Regions from separate parts of the Microbacterium mcarthurae genome, predicted to be linked through region 1. Evidence: predicted binding sites of a transcription regulator. Region 1 holds the regulator's gene; the other holds the start of a gene.

Region 1 (7,915 bases):
GATCTGCCCGCCGGCGACCATGAGGCCACCGAGCACCGCGATGCCGACGTACGTCAGGTTTCCGACGAACATCATGCCGGGCATGATCATGCCGGAGAGGAACTGCGCTCGGAAGCTCGCCTCGAACAGCTCCTCGTTCTCGACCTCGAACTTGGCGCGTGCGTCCTTCTCACGGCCGTAGACCTTGACCAGCGCGTGCCCGGAGAACGACTCCTCGACACGGGCGTTGAGGCGGCCGACCTTCTTCCACTGCTCGCCGAACGCCTTCTGCGACTTGGGGCCGATGACGCCGAAGATGATGGCCATGAGCGGCAGCGACACCAGCGCCACGAGCGCGAGCTGCCACGAGATGCTGAACATCATGATGAGCACGCCGACCACCGTCAGCACGGAGGTCAGGGCGCTCGAGAGCGATTGCTGCATCGTCTGCGTGATGTTGTCGATGTCGTTGGTGACGCGCGAGATCAGCTCGCCGCGCTGCACCCGGTCGAAGTACGACAGCGGCAGGCGGTTGATCTTGGCCTCGACGTCTTCGCGCAGGCGCCACATGGTGCGCACCATGATGACGTTGATGACGTATCCCTGGATCCACGACAGCAGGGAGGAGCCGACATAGATCGCGAGGACGGTGACGATCACCATCCGGAGCGCGTCGAAGTCGACCCCCGCGCCCACCTGGAAGTTGTCCATCGCGGAGACGATGTTGGCGATGTCGCCCTGACCCGCGGACCGAAGCGCCTCCACCACGGTCTCTTTGGGCGTGCCCTCGGGGAAGCCCTGCGAGAGCGACTTCGAGACGACGCCCTCGAAGATGATGTTCGTCGCGTCACCCAGCACGCGCGGCGCGAGCACAGCGAGGACGACACCGATCGCCCCCAGGAACGACACGAACGCGAAGGCCCAGGCGTAGGGCCGCAGCAGACCGATGAGGCGGCGGAAGCTCGGGCCGAACTCCGCCGCTTTGCCGGGGGCGACGCTGTTCCAGTCGCCGGAGTTCTGGCGAGCCTGCTCGGCGAGTTCGAGCTCGGCGCGGTCCTCCTCGGTGAGGGCGTCGGGGGCGGTCATGCTTCCACCCCCAGCTGCGACTCGACGATCTCGCGGTACGTGGCGCTGCTCTGGAGGAGCTCGTCGTGCGTGCCGAGACCGACCATGCGACCGTCTTCGAGGACGACGATGCGATCGGCCCCCGTGATGGTCGAGACGCGCTGCGCCACGACGATCTTCGTCACGTCGGGCAGCTCGTCCCACAGGGCTCTGCGCAATCGCGCGTCGGTGCTGAGGTCGAGGGCCGAGAACGAGTCGTCGAACACGAGAACGCGGGGTCGGTGGACGATCGCGCGCGCGATGGCGAGGCGCTGTCGTTGTCCGCCCGAGACGTTGGTGCCGCCCTGCGCGATGCGAGCCTCGAGACCGCCCTCCATCTCGGAGACGAAGTCTCGCCCCTGAGCGATCTCGAGCGCGCGCCACAACTCTTCGTCCGTGGCCTCTTCGCGACCGAACCGAAGGTTGGATGCCACGGTGCCGCTGAAGAGGAAGGGGCGCTGCGGCACGAGACCGATGCCCTTCCACAGCTCATCGAGGTCGGCCTCGCGAACGTCGACACCGCCGACGCGAACCGCGCCGTCGGTGACGTCGAACAAGCGCGGGATGAGAGAGACCAGCGTGGTCTTTCCCGCCCCGGTCGAGCCGACGATCGCCACCGTCTCGCCCGGCGCCGCCGTGAAGGTGATCCCGGAGACGACCGGAGCCTCGGCACCCGGATATGCGAACGCGACATTGTCGAACACCACTTCGCCCGGCGTGGGGAAGACCGCCACGGGAGACTCGGGCCGCACGAGCGTCGACCGGCTGTCGAGCACCTCGCCGATGCGCTCGGCCGAGACAGCGGCGCGCGGAATCATCACGGTCATGAAGCTCGCCATCAGCACGCCGCCGAGGATCTGCGCGACGTACTGGATGAAGGCGAAGAGGGTACCGATCTCGACGCCCCCGGCATCGACCTGGATGCCACCGAACCAGATGACACCCACGACAGTGACGTTGAGCACGAGCATCGCGAGCGGGAAGAGCAGGACGAACAGCGAACCCACCTTGCGACCCACGACGAGGATGTCGGTGTTCGCGCCGCGGAACCGTTGCTCTTCGATGCGCTCCCGCACGAACGCCCGCACGACGCGCACGCCCGTCAGCTGCTCGCGCATGATGCGGTTCACGGCGTCGAGCTTGGTCTGGTAGCTGCGGAACAGCGGAACCATGCGCGCGATGATGAGGGCGACAGCGACGAGCAGAACGGGGACGGCGACGCCGATCAGCCAGCTCAGCCCCACGTCTTGCTGGAGAGCCATGATGATGCCACCGATGGCGAGGAGGGGTGCGCTCACGAGCATCGTCGCGCCCATCATCGCCAGCATCTGCACCTGCTGCACGTCGTTGGTGTTGCGCGTGATGAGCGAGCCGGCACCGAACTGCGAGAGCTCACGCTCGGAGAAGCCGCTCACCCGCTCGAAGACGTCGCGCCGGATGTCGCGGCCGGCGGCCATGGCTGCTCGCGCCGCGAAGTAGGTGGCGATCACCGAGGCGGTGATCTGCCCGAGCGAGATCACGAGCATGATCACGCCGCGGGACCAGATGTAGCCGGTGTCGCCGCGCGCGACGCCCAGGTTGATGATGTCGGCGTTGAGGCGCGGCAGATAGAGCGTCGCGACCGCGGACGCGGCCTGGAACACGAGGATGGCCACAAGAAGCCAGCGGTACTTCGAGAGATACCGGATGAGGAGTTTTCCGAGCACGACGTTCTCCGGATGTCAGATCGGGGCGGCACGAGCACCGCGCATCAAGAGTGGCACGAACCACCGACATTGCGGGAGCGCTTCCGCCGCAGGCGTACGCGAGCATGGGGATCCGGCATCCATGCCCCGACACCGGAATCTGCCAGGTGCCCGCGTGCCGGTGATCGTAGTCTGAGACCATGCCTCGTCTCCAGGCCGACGCCCCCGCCGACCTCTGGGTGCCCGTCACGGGTTCCCTCGGCTGGCGCGGCCGACGCCACCGCAAGGCGGCCATCCGCATGCTCTTGGCGCAGGCGAACCGCGCCGTCGGCGCGACCGAGCGTCCGGGAAGCGGTGTTTTCGCCTGGGTGGCGAGCCAGGCTGCGCCGCTTCTCATGCGCCGCGCAGCCGGCCGGGTACTCGTGTGGGTGTGGCGAACCGACCCCGATCTGCTCGTCGTGATGGCACAACTGCAGGAGGCGACGCCGCAGCTGCGGGCCGCCCGGGCCATGATGCCGATGGAGTACGACGACACCGAGGCTTTCCGCAACCCGCATCTCGGAGTGGGCGAGAAGCTCGCGATGCCGCTTCCCGCCGACGAACGCACTCCGCCATTCGCGACCTACACCTGGGACACCGGGGCGCACTTCGTCACCGTCACCGCGGTCTGCGCCGACCGTGAACGATTCGGCACGGTCATCGGCGCGGTCGACGACGTTGCGCGCACGCTGCGCGTCGTCGACGACCTGCGCGTCGGCGAGTCCGCCACGGTACTGCGCCTCGATCCCGCGTAAGGTGCGGGCGCCCGCCGCGCGCGGGACGCGTCACCGCGACGGGGGCGTCGGGTCGTCACCCTGGACGGTGGATGCCGGCTCCCGTCGCCGGGCGTGCGAGACGCGCTCCGAAGCCCACGACGAGATCGTCGCGACGATGAGCCCGACGAGCACCACGCCGCCGGCCATGAGGACGACGGCCGCGACGCGGCCCACGACCGTGACCGGGGCGTAGTCGCCGTACCCGACGGTCGTGACGGTGCAGAAGGCCCACCACACCGCGTCACCGAAGGTGAGGATGTTCGCGCCGGGAGCGTGCCGCTCCGCCTGCAGCACGACGAGCGACACCTGCCAGATGAGCAGCAGCACGCTACCGATGCCGTAGATGAGCAGCTCGGCCCGGAGGGAGCTGCCGACCGTGCGCGTGAAGCTCGCCAGGCGGGTCAGTGCCCCCAGCAGTCGCACCGGCCGCAGAGTGGGAACGAAGACCACGGCGAGGTCGAGCAGGTGGTGGCGGAACCACGAGCCGCGTGGAGCGGCCCACATCAGCCGGATCAGATAGTCGCCGGCGAAGACGAGCTGCGCCGCGAGCATGAAGATCCCCGTCACGCCCTGCCACGTGCCGCGCACGTCGCCGACCACCTGAGCGGTGTACACGATGACCCAGAGCAACGCGAGCCCGGTCAGCGGCCAATAGGTCCACTTCTCCCAGCGCTTCGTCGCGGCAGTCTCCCCCCGCGCGCGCGGCGAGGGATGTGCGGAGGACGGCGTCATCCTCGCACTCTACGGCCGCCGCTGCCCGCCGTCCCAGGCGCACGAGCGAACGGCCGTGATCGTCGCCGTGCGCCGTCAGCCCTCGTCGTGGCCGAGGACGCCGTGCGGGCGCCACAGCACCACGTCCGTTGCGCGACGCACGCGTGCACCGTGACGGAGCGTCACGACCGAACCGGTGGCGCCGGCGGCGAAAACCCGCGCACCGGGGCGCGACTGCCGCTCGGCCATCAACTGACGCTCGAGGTCCGCGACGCGGCGCGAGAGGTCGTGCACGCGCTCCTCGAGGGCCAGGATACGCGCGATCGCGGGCAGGCTCATGCCTTCGCTCGACAGTCGCGCGACCTCGCGCAACTGTTGCACGTGCCGGCTCGAGTATCGCCTCGATCCGCCCTGTGTGCGCGCGGGCACGACCAGACCCAGCCGGTCGTACTGCCGCAGCGTCTGCGGGTGCATGTTCGACAGCTCCGCGGCGACGGCGATCGCGAAGATCGGTGCGTCCTCGTCGAGTTCTCTTTCGGACACGGCCTCTCCTTTCGCGTCGATCGCCTGCCCCTGGCATCCGATTGTCCCGGATGCCAGGGACGCGGCGTTACTGTCGCGCCTTGGCCATCAGGTCTGCGCGGGGGTTTTCCTTCGGCTCGAGCGCGTGGAAGCGCTCGAGGGCCTCGCGGGCCGCTTCATCGAGGTGGTCGGGCACGGCCACCTGGACTTCGGCGAGAAGATCGCCGGTGCCCTTGGACGAGTGGATGCCACGTCCCTTGACGCGGAGCACACGACCGGACGGGGTGCCCGGGGCGACCCGCAGCCGCACGGGGTCTCCGCCCAGGGTCGGCACCTCGATCGTGGCGCCGAGGGCCGCCTCGGTGAAGGTCACGGGGACCGTCAGCCGCAGGTTCAGCCCCTCGCGGGAGAACACCGGGTGCGGCCGAACGGCCACCGTCACCACGATGTCGCCGCTCTCGCCCCCATCCGGGGACGGGCGGCCACGACCGCGCAACCGGATCTTCTGGCCGTCCGCGACACCCGCGGGGATCTTGACCTTGAACGGCACATTGTCTTCGCCCTGCAGCGTGATCGTCTCGCCCTTCGCCGCGGTGACGAAGTCGAGCGTGGTGCGTGCCGTGACGTCGGCGCCTCGCTGCGGACCGCCGAAGCCCCGGTATCCGCCCGACGGCTGGCCGAAGCGACCCGACCCGAAGCCCGCCCCCTGCTGGTCGAACATCGAGAAGAAATCCTCGAATCCGCCCGCCGTGGTCCCACCGCGCTGCTGCCCGAACCGGCTGAAGACGTCGTCGAAGCCGCCGCCCGCACCGGATCCCGGCGCCGAGAAGCGCGCCCCCGAGCCCATGGCCCGGATCTGGTCGTACTCCTCGCGCTGCTCGGGGTCGTTCAGCACGGCGTACGCCTCGCTGATCTCCTTGAACTTCGCTTCAGCCTTCGCGTCGCCCGGGTTCGAGTCGGGGTGGTACTGGCGCGCGAGCTTGCGGTACGTCTTCTTCAGATCGGCAGCACTCACGCCCTTGTCGACACCGAGGACCTTGTAGAAGTCCTTGTCGAACCAGTCCTGACTCGCCATGCGTCCTCCTACTCGGCCGGCACGGCGACGACGACCTTGGCCGGTCGCAACTCGACGGAGCCGAGGCGGTAGCCCACCTCGACGACCTCGAGCACCGTGGCCTGGGTCACGCCCGGAGTGGGCGCCTGGAAGATCGCCTCGTGCTGCTGCGGGTCGAAGGGCTCACCGGCGGTGCCGTACGAGACCACTCCGAGCCGCTCGGCCACCGCACGCACCTTCTCACCGATCGCGGCGAACGGGGTGCCTTCGACGAGGTCTCCGTGCTTCTCGGCGCGGTCGAGGTCGTCCATGACGGGCAGGAGGCCCTTCACGGCTTCGCCCTTGGCGCGTTCGATCTCGCGCTCGCGCTGCTCCTCCGTCCGCCGACGGTAGTTGGCGTACTCGGCCTGAAGCCGCTTGAGGTCGATCAGCAGCGAGGCCTCCTTGTCGGAGGAGGCGCCCTCTGCCGCGGCTTCGGGGGTCTGCTCGGCGCCGAGGATGTCCTCGATCGTCAGGCCCTCGGCATCCGGAGCCTGCTCGCCCGACGGCGCGGGGCCGGAGGTGTTCTCCTCCGGCCCCGTCGTCTCGTCAGGACCGGCGCCCGAGCCCTGGGGCTGTTCGTCGTCCTTGTGTGCCATCAGTTCTGTCGCTTACTTCTTGTCGCCGTTGTCGTCGTCGACCACTTCGGCGTCGATGACGTCTTCCTCGGGGTTCGGCGTCTCACCGTTGCCGGGCTGACCGACGTTGGGGTCGGCCTGCTCGCCCTGAGCCTGCGACGAGGCGTAGATGGCCTCGCCGAGCTTGCCCTGGCTGGCGTTGAGCTTGTCGAACGCGGTCTTGACCGCGTCGTCGTCGTCGCCGGCGAGCGCCGTCTTGAGGGCGTCGACGTCGGCCTGCACGTCGTTCTTGACCTCTTCGGGCAGCTTGTCCTCGTTGTCCTTGATCAGCTTCTCGATCGAGTACGACAGGGTCTCGGCCTGGTTGCGGGTCTCGGCGGACTCGCGGCGCTTCTTGTCTTCCGCCGCGTTCTCCTCGGCCTCGCGAACCATGCGCTCGATGTCCTCCTTGGGCAGCGACGAGCCGCCGGTGATGGTCATCGACTGCTCCTTACCGGTGCCCTTGTCCTTGGCGGACACGTGCACGATGCCGTTGGCGTCGATGTCGAAGGTGACCTCGACCTGCGGGATGCCACGGGGAGCCGGGGCGATACCGGTGAGCTCGAAGGTTCCCAGCGGCTTGTTGTCGCGGGTGAACTCGCGCTCGCCCTGGAAGACCTGGATCGCGACCGACGGCTGGTTGTCGTCGGCGGTGGTGAAGGTCTCGCTGCGCTTGGTCGGGATGGCGGTGTTGCGCTCGATGAGCTTGGTCATGATGCCGCCCTTGGTCTCGATGCCGAGGCTCAGGGGGGTGACGTCGATGAGCAGCACGTCCTTGCGCTCACCCTTGAGGACACCGGCCTGCAGGGCGGCACCGACGGCGACGACCTCGTCCGGGTTGACGCCCTTGTTCGCGTCGCGACCGGTCTCCTTCTTCACCAGGTCGGCGACCGCGGGCATACGGGTCGAGCCGCCGACGAGCACGACGTGCGCGATGTCGTCGACCTTGACGCCGGCCTCACGGATGACATCCGAGAACGGCTTGCGGGTGCGGTCGAGCAGGTCCTTGGTGAGGTCCTCGAACTTGGCGCGGCTCAGCGTCTCGGACAGCGACACGGGGCCGGAGTCGGTGAGCGACAGGTACGGCAGGTTGATGGACGTCGAGGTCGAGCTCGACAGCTCCTTCTTGGCCTGCTCCGCGGCCTCCTTGAGGCGCTGCAGGGCGATCTTGTCGCCCGACACGTCGACACCGGTGGTGTCCTTGAACTGCTTGATCAGGTAGTCGACGACCCGCTGGTCCCAGTCGTCTCCACCGAGGCGGTTGTCACCGGCGGTGGCGCGCACCTGGATGGTCGAGAAGTCGTCGTCCTTGCCCACCTCGAGCAGCGACACGTCGAACGTTCCGCCACCGAGGTCGAAGACGAGGATGAGCTCGTCCTCCTTGCCCTT
Region 2 (7,915 bases), on a different contig from region 1:
GCGGACGGCGAGCGACGCGCGTGCGGTTCCTCCGGCGATGTGCGACTGCAGCGGCGCGTACACGTGCTGCGTGCGGGGTTCGACGACCGTGACGTGACCGAGCCGTGCGCGAGTGAGGCGCCCGGCGATCGAGAGTCCGGCGTTGCCGCCCCCGATCACCACGATGTGCGGGCCCGAGGTGGGCGAGTGCGGCATGCGGCATCCTTCCGTTTGTCTCAGCCAACCCCGCCCGCGCCGCACCGGCGACCGGGTTGACAGCGGCTCAGGCGAACGAGTCGGCGGATCCCGCATCCTCCGGCGGCTCGGGGACGACGTAGAGCCCGCTCGGGGAGTTCGCCATCGTCATGAGCGCTTCCAGCCAACTGCGGTTCAGCGCGGGCGGGCGTCCCCCGTGGAACTTGAACACGATGTTCGAGCGCGGGTGGATCCAGACCGAGGTGCGGCCCCCGCCGGTGCTGACATCGTCCTTCCACTGGAAGTAGAAGGGCTCCCCGCGGCGCAGCTTGTTGCCCACCACGATCTGCAGGTGAGCGAGAAGGCGATCCTCGAAGTCTGTACGAACGGTGCCCTCGTAAATGAACTTCCCCATGGCGCGGTCTCCTCGTCGGCGGTCTTCGTCACTGTGCCTCGCGTTCGCTCGCGGGGGCGACTTCGCAGACGCCGTGCGTCACGACGGCACCGAATGCGAAGAGAGTCAGAACATTCGTGCCGTCTGGCTCGGGTTCCGGCCGTACATGTCGCGGTAGAACTTCGCGAATCGTGACGGACTGGAAAAGCCCCACCGGCGGGCGACATCGCCGACGCTGTCGGTGCCGCTCACGAGGTCGCGATGAGCCGCGGTCAGGCGCACCGTTCGCAGGTGAGTGGACGGCGTCGTGCCCAAGGCTCGGCGGAAGGCGTGCTGAAGGCCGCGCGTGGAGATCCCCGCCGCTGTCGCGACGTCGTCGATGGTGATCGGTCGATGCGCGTGCGAATCGATGAAGGCGAGGGCCCGGCGCACCGTGCGCGGTGCGGCGGCCCGCTGGGTCGCGTGATCGACGGCTTCCCCGTAGGTGGTCGAGAAGACCGAGAGGGTGGACAGCAGCGCGTGACGCTCGAGTTCCGCCGCGACGAGCGGATGCTCGTGGCCGGCGACGAGGGCGGATGCCACGTACCCGAAGCTGCGTTCCCACTGCGACGCGAGCATCCGGTCGCGCGCGACCGAGTCGATCGTCCGCAGCACGAGACGGTCGTCGCCCGAGACGGCGCGAGCGACACGCTCGGCGGACGTGCGGTCGAACAGGAATGCCCGCACCTTGCCGGTGCCGCTCCAGCGGGCGCGCATCGGCCCGTCGCCGGTGAGCCAGGGCTGCCGCGGATCGATGTCGCGATCTTCCGCCCGCAAGCGGGCATCGAGGGCGGCGAGCTGGCAGGCCATGATCTGATCGTCCAGCTGCACCGACGAGCGGACGTCGGCCCGGAGGGAGTACTGGACGAGCGAGAACGTTCCGGAGTCGATCGACGACCAGTCGAAGCGCACCCGGTCGGGGTCGACGTGATCCAGACGTGCGCCCGGAACGAACTGCCGCCACACCGCTTCGACATCGTTCGCGCCCGTCGCGCGTACGGTGAGGACTTCCCCCATATGACCCTCCTCCACGGCCTCGACCGCCGTGGCATCCGGGATATCTTGCCTCCGGCTCGCGGGTCCAACGTGCGGTCGGACGCCGCGCGCCAGGGTTCGGCCTCAGAGCGAAAGCACGGGAGTACGGGGCGGGTCCAGGCGGTGTCAAGGGGGCGGGAACGCTGCGAGTACCGCCGTTGGATGGAGGAGTCGCCGACGCGGCGACCCGCGATACCGCATCGCGGACGACGAAAGGATTCCGCCATGAGCGACGCTTCGATCGACCCCGTCTCCTCGGACCCGACCGTTCCGCAGGCTCCGGATGCGGTGACCGGCGTGCAGCCCCTCCGCGACGGCGACACGTCCATCGAGCCGGACCCGTCGCTGGATCCGGCGCAAGCGGAGTGGGATGCCACGACCGCGCTCGACGAGGGTGCGGACCCCGCGGACCTTGATCCCGCCACGGCGACAGGAGCGGACCCGGCGGAGATCCCCGCCGACGACAGCGACATCCCCCTCGCGGATGTCCACCCCGAGTCCACGGGGACGGACTCGCAGGGGGAGGACCCCGGCGTCGTGGAGCTGGGCGAAGAAGGTCAGGGCGACCTCGCCCCCGAAGACCTCTGAGTGCGATCTAGCCGCCGTCCGCCGCGATCCCGCTCTTGACCGGCCCTGCGTTCCGGGACAGGCCGCCGGGGGAGTGGCGGCGGCGGAGGACGCGCAGCGGCGTCGCCGCGCGCGCGACACGCGTTCCGGCGTAACGCACCCCTCCCCGTACGCGCGCGCCGACGGCGATCCAGCTCGTCACCGACCGCTCGATCGCCCACACCGGCGCCCACAGGGCCGCGGAGGGGCGGAAGACGCCCCGACCGCCCGCGCGTCGGCGCCCGCCCTCCGCCGCGGCCACGACGCCGAGCGCGATCAGCAGAAGAACCCCGCGTCGGCGGCGCAGGGCCACGATGGTCGGGAGCAGGGTCAGCTCGAGGAGCAGACGAGGTGGCTGCGCGAGACTGTCGTACGCCTGCCGCACCCGTTGTCCGAGGAAGTGCGACAGCGTGGGCGGGCGCCGCACGACGAACACGTCACGGCGAAGCCGCACGACGCCCCCGGCGGCGCGGACGGTGCGTTCGAGCTCGAGGTTCTCGAACAAGCAATCGGGGTCGTACCCGCCCGTGCGTTCCAGCACGGAGCGCCGGATGCCGTACGTGCCCGAGTAATCGCGGTGGAAAGCGCGGTTGAGCAGCGTGCGGCCGGTGTCCCATCGCGCGTGCCAGGGCAGCGGATCGAACACGTTCTGCGGAGCGACCAGGTCCGCATCCGCGAGTGCCGACACCACGGCATCCAGGCCCGCCCGGTCGTAGCGGACGTCGTCGTCGGCGAGGACGATCCGCTCGTGCCGGGCCACGGCCACACCCGTCAGGACGCCGCGCACCTTGCCATTGGCGCCGTGCGCGAGGGCGGGGCGCACGTGTCGGACGAGTCCCGGAAAGGCGCGGGCATGGGCGGCGAAGAGCGGCGCGTCGGACCCGTCCACCACCGTGACGTCGATCCAGCCCGCCAGTTCGCCGAGGTAGTCCGTGAGGTCGCCGATCGCGTCGTCGTCGCTCCACCGAAGCGGCAGGACGTACTCCGCCGCGAGGCGCATCAGTCGTCCGTGCGGAATCCCGCGGCCTTGTGCGTCCCGTCGCAGAAGGGCTTGATCGTGGACAGGCCGCACCGGCACAGCGCGACCGTGCGACGGTTCTTGGGGATGGGCCGGTCCGCGGCGTCGCGGAGGTCGACCTCTCCGCGCACGAGGAACGGGCCGTCGGGATAGGCGGTGATGCGAGCCGGATCCGCCATCATCGACCCTCTTCGGGCCGCAGGGACGACTCCCCGCGCGACCACGCGTCGAGCAGATGACGGCCGACCCTGCCATCGACGTCGAGGCACGCGGCGGCGCCGAAGAGGATGTCGGGGAGCAGGTCGGGGCGATCCTCCGCGAGTGCGCCGGCCAGGTCGCGCGCGGCGATCTGCTCGTGCACCGCGTCGGCTTCGACGTGCTCGTCGAAGTACGCGCACACGTCATCGCCGAAACCGAGGCGCCGCAACCCTTCGGCGTAGAGGCGATTGGGGATCGACGACGTCATCTCGAACGCCGCGAGATGACCGACGATCGCCCCCAGCAGACGGCGATTGAGCCCGAACATCGACATCGTGTTGTGGGAGGCGAGGGTGACGGCGGGAACGTCGTCGATGTAGGCCCCGTAGGCGTCGGAGAGTCCGGCGCCGCGGACCGCGCGCGCGAACATTTCGGCGTGCACGCGCTCCGGATTGCCGCCGCCGTACTCGTCGGACTGGATCTCCACGAGCGCCGCCTTGGGGCGCCCCGTCAGCCGTGGGATGGCCCACGAATGGGGGTCGGCTTCGCGCAGGGTGTAGACCGTGCGATGCACGAGGAGCTCGTGCGCCTGGTCGAGGGTGGCTTTTTTCGCGAGGTAGCGCGAGAGGCTCGGGCCGGTGTCGGCGGCGGTCAGGGCGAAGAGGCAGCGGGCTACGGCGTCCGCCGTCGTCACCGGCGTCTCGGGGACGGCCACGCGATCGCGGAGTGTCGCTTCGAAGGCTCGCTCGATGACGCGACGGGTCGCGATGAGCGACGGGTCCCATTCGAGATCGGGCGCGAACGCGGGGATCGATCCGTAGGCCGAGGCGTAGAGCGCGAAGAGGGCGAGCTGCAGATCGTCGTCGGCGGCGACGTCGGGCGAGGCCTCCACAGCGGCGTCGGCGAGGGCGGTGTGGGCCGTCGGCGTGCCGCCGCACAGGTGCGGGAGGATCGCGGCGCTCACCGGGCCGCGAGGGGAGAAGGGCGGTGAATCGTCCGCCCCTTCCGCGTCGGAGAGAACGGGGGAGGAGGAGGTGACGGACACCCCCGCACTCTGGCGGCGAGGGGAGCGATCACCGAGACCCTTGACAACGACGCGCACGCGACGAGGGGGCCACCGGCGTCGGGTGCCCCCTCGTCGTTCGTGCTCACTGCTCGATCGGGTGCGGAGCGCTCTCGTGCGCGGCGATCACGTCGTCGGAGTCGTCGGTGGACACCGCGATACGGCGCGGCTTGGCCTTCTCGCTCACCGGAATCGTCACGGACAGCACGCCGTTGCGGTACGACGCGCTGATTCGATCCGTGTCGATCCCCTGACCGAGGTTCAGCTGGCGAACGAACGAGGCGGTCTCGCGCTCGCGCGTGATCCATTTCACGCCTTCCCCGGCGGCGAGCGTCCGCTCGGCCCGGATCGTGAGCAGCTGACCGTCGACATCGATGTCGACCGAGCCGGGATCCACGCCCGGGAGATCAGCGGAAAGCACGTAGTGATCGCCGTCGCGATAGAGGTCCATCGGCATGCGGCGGGGTCCTCCGCGTCGGGCGTCGAGGAGCGTCGACGCGAGGCGGTCGAGGTCGCGGAACGGGTCGTAAGCGGCCATGGTCGTTTCTCCTTTTCGATCGGTCCGGATGCCGGATCCGGAGGTGGTCGTAGGTTGAGTCTGTGTGACTCAACTTGGGATCAGATTAGCACTCTCGTGGGGAGAGTGCCAAGAGTTCGTCGCGCGATTGTGCTCCCGTCGGCCCGCCGCCGCAACCCCCGTGCCGGACCCCCGCGCGCCGCGGTGTCGTAGGCCCCGGATGCTGCGGCCCCTGGACGGCATCCGGAGACGACGAAGGAGAGCGATGTACTTCCACCGGCAAGAACTCCAGCACAAGGCCACCCCCGACAAGCCGGACGCGGTCTACGCGCGCAAGCTTCAGGAGGTGCTCGGCGGACAGTACGGCGAGATCTCCGTCGCGATGCAGTACCAGTTCCAGGCGTGGAACATGCACATGCCCGGCAAGTACCGCGACCTCGTGTTCGGGATCGGTGCGGAGGAGATGGGGCACGTCGAGATGCTCGCGATCATGATCGCGCAGCTGCTCGAGAAATCGCCGCTCGGCATCACCGAGGAAGCCGTGCAGGACGACCCCACGGTGGCCGCGGTGATCGGTGGCACCGACATCCAGCACGGCATCGTCGCGGGAGCGGGTGCGCGTCCGGTCGACTCCAACGGCAACCCGTGGCAGGGCAGCTTCATCACGGCCAGCGGCAACCTGCTCGCGGACTTCACCGCCAATGCCAACGCCGAGATGCAGGGGCGCGTGCAGGTCGCGCGTCTCTACCACCAGACCGACGACCACGGCGTCAAGGATCTGCTCGCCTTCCTCCTCGCCCGCGACACCATGCACCAGAACCAGTGGGCGGCTGCTGCGGCCGAGCTGCAGGAGGAGGGGTACGAGAGCCTCCCCGTGCCGAGCAATTTCCCGCTCGAGAAGGAGGATCGGGACGTGTCGTACCAGTACATCAACTTCTCCGACGGGGCTGCGGCCGCCGAGGGGCGCTGGGCGTCGGGACCGACGCCCGACGGAAAGGGCGAGTTCACCTACCTCGCGTCTCCCGAACCCGGCGTGCCGATGCCGCCGCCCACGCACCCCGATGTGCGGTTCTACGGCACCACCGAGCTCCCCAACACCGTGGAGAAGCTCGCCGGCCGCGCGCAGGACGCGCTGCACAAGGAATGAGCGGGGCGGATGCCGCGGTGCCGGGGCCCTCGATGGCCGCGGCACCGCGCAGCGGAGCGAGCTTCCCCGCGATGCGGGCCGCGAAGGTGCCGCGCACGATCGTGGCAGGACCGTACGGACACCCCTTCCACCCGGTGGCCGTGACGATTCCGATCGGCGCGTGGTCGTCGAGCCTCGTGTTCGACCTGCTCGGTGTCGCCGCCGATGACCCGCGGTCCTTTGCGACGGGGTCGCGGTGGCTCATCGCGATCGGATTGGGCGGGGCGGTGGGAGCCTCGGTGCTCGGCCTTCTGGACTTGTCCCGCATTCCGAAGGGCACACCCGCGCATCGGACGGCCCTGGTGCACCTGACCCTGAACGTCACCGCGATGGTGCTGTTCTCGATCGGCCTGTTCGTGCGCATGCTCGATCTCGGTCGCGTTCCGGGCGTGGCGCTGGCGCTCAGTCTGATCGCCGCCGCCGGACTGTCCGTCTCGGGGTGGCTCGGCGGCAAGCTGTCGTACCGCTGGGGCGTGCGCGTCGCCGACGAGAACACCCAGCGCGAGGGCTTCGAGACGTCCTGAGCTGACGTAACCCCGGGTGCCCTGGCATCCGGGGTTCGTCAGCGCGGGCGGCGGACGGGAACCCGGGGCCAGCTGCCACTCACCGCGCCCGGGTCATGCTGTGGCGCGAGCACCGCGCCCGGAGTCGGGGCGGCGGGCCTTCGGCGAAGGCCGAGGGTGCGTTGCAGTGCGCGGATGAATCGGTCGTACACGCGCGGAGCGATCGCCTGCAGCGGGCGGGTCACGAACTGCGCCGCGCCCACGCCGACCTCGAGCCGCCGCCCGCGTGTGACGCGCACGATCGCGCGTGCGACGCGGTCCGCCGAGACCACGGGGGGCAGGGGGAACGGTGTGCGACCGGTGTAGTTCGCGGCGCGTTGGTAGATCGGCGTGTCGATGCTCGCCGGCAGCACGACCCTCACGCGGATGCCGCGGTGCGCGAGCATCTCCTGGCGCAGCGACCGCGCGAAGCCCAGCAGACCGTGCTTCGCCGCCACGTACGACGAGACGTACGGGCCCGCGACCTGGGAGTACAGCGAGCCGACGAAGACGATGGTGCCGCCGCCGCGCGCCCGGAAGTGGGGGAGCACGGCGCGGGCCGCGCGCATGTGGCCGACGAGGTTCGTCTCGACGACCCGGTCGCGCACGGCATCCGGTGTGTCTTCGACCGACCCGTACGAGAAGACGGATGCCGCAGCCACCCACACATCGATGCGACCGAAGCGGACGATCGCGGCGTCCGTCGCCCGGGCCGGGCCCTCGGGGGTCGCGAGGTCGATGGCGAGGGTGAGCACCTCGGCACCGCGACGGCGGCAGGCCTCGGCGGCGGAGGCGAGGGCGACCTCGTCGCGCGCGACGAGCACGAGACGGGTATCGCGGCGAGCAAAGCGCAGCGCGGCCGCGCGCCCGATCCCTCGGGATCCCCCGGTGATGACGACGACCCGAACCATGCTGCCCCCTTCGCGCGCAGCCCCGGTGGCTCGTCACGTGTGCCGCGACAGTAGGCGGCGGCGGGGCGAGATCGGAGGGGGTTGACGGTGGGGATGCCGGCGAGCGGATGCCACGGGCGGTGACGAGATAACAGCACGTCGGCGCCCCCGCAACCCCGTGTGCGGCCGGTGGCCTCCGCGCGGAGGGTGTGCGGCATGTCGAGTACACACACGGAACTCGGGCGCACGCCCG

What was found. Region 1 encodes HspR, which represses chaperone genes until heat shock. Its sites were predicted from a motif close to AAGTTGAGTCNNNNNGACTCAACTT; they were not measured.
Region 2: the regulator HspR is predicted to act here: its motif matches at 5,117-5,141, upstream of P5G46_RS05110 (Hsp20/alpha crystallin family protein).

Annotation. Positions count from the first base shown of each region.
Region 1 is NZ_JAROCE010000002.1:310,885-318,799, forward strand. It holds gene P5G46_RS08065 (ABC transporter ATP-binding protein) at 1-1,065, opposite strand, end outside; gene P5G46_RS08070 (ABC transporter ATP-binding protein) at 1,062-2,789, opposite strand; gene P5G46_RS08075 (hypothetical protein) at 2,969-3,562, shown strand; gene P5G46_RS08080 (potassium channel family protein) at 3,593-4,315, opposite strand; gene P5G46_RS08085 (heat shock protein transcriptional repressor HspR) at 4,391-4,837, opposite strand; gene P5G46_RS08090 (DnaJ C-terminal domain-containing protein) at 4,905-5,891, opposite strand; gene grpE (nucleotide exchange factor GrpE) at 5,900-6,508, opposite strand; gene dnaK (molecular chaperone DnaK) at 6,521-7,915, opposite strand, start outside.
Region 2 is NZ_JAROCE010000001.1:1,051,327-1,059,241, reverse strand. It holds gene P5G46_RS05145 (NAD(P)/FAD-dependent oxidoreductase) at 1-195, opposite strand, end outside; gene P5G46_RS05140 (DUF7882 family protein) at 263-589, opposite strand; gene P5G46_RS05135 (helix-turn-helix transcriptional regulator) at 695-1,624, opposite strand; gene P5G46_RS05130 (sugar ABC transporter ATPase) at 1,868-2,230, shown strand; gene P5G46_RS05125 (glycosyltransferase family 2 protein) at 2,238-3,248, opposite strand; gene P5G46_RS05120 (CDGSH iron-sulfur domain-containing protein) at 3,248-3,445, opposite strand; gene P5G46_RS05115 (iron-containing redox enzyme family protein) at 3,445-4,509, opposite strand; gene P5G46_RS05110 (Hsp20/alpha crystallin family protein) at 4,613-5,065, opposite strand; gene P5G46_RS05105 (manganese catalase) at 5,310-6,191, shown strand; gene P5G46_RS05100 (DUF2231 domain-containing protein) at 6,209-6,754, shown strand; gene P5G46_RS05095 (SDR family NAD(P)-dependent oxidoreductase) at 6,793-7,683, opposite strand; gene P5G46_RS05090 (MBL fold metallo-hydrolase) at 7,879-7,915, shown strand, end outside.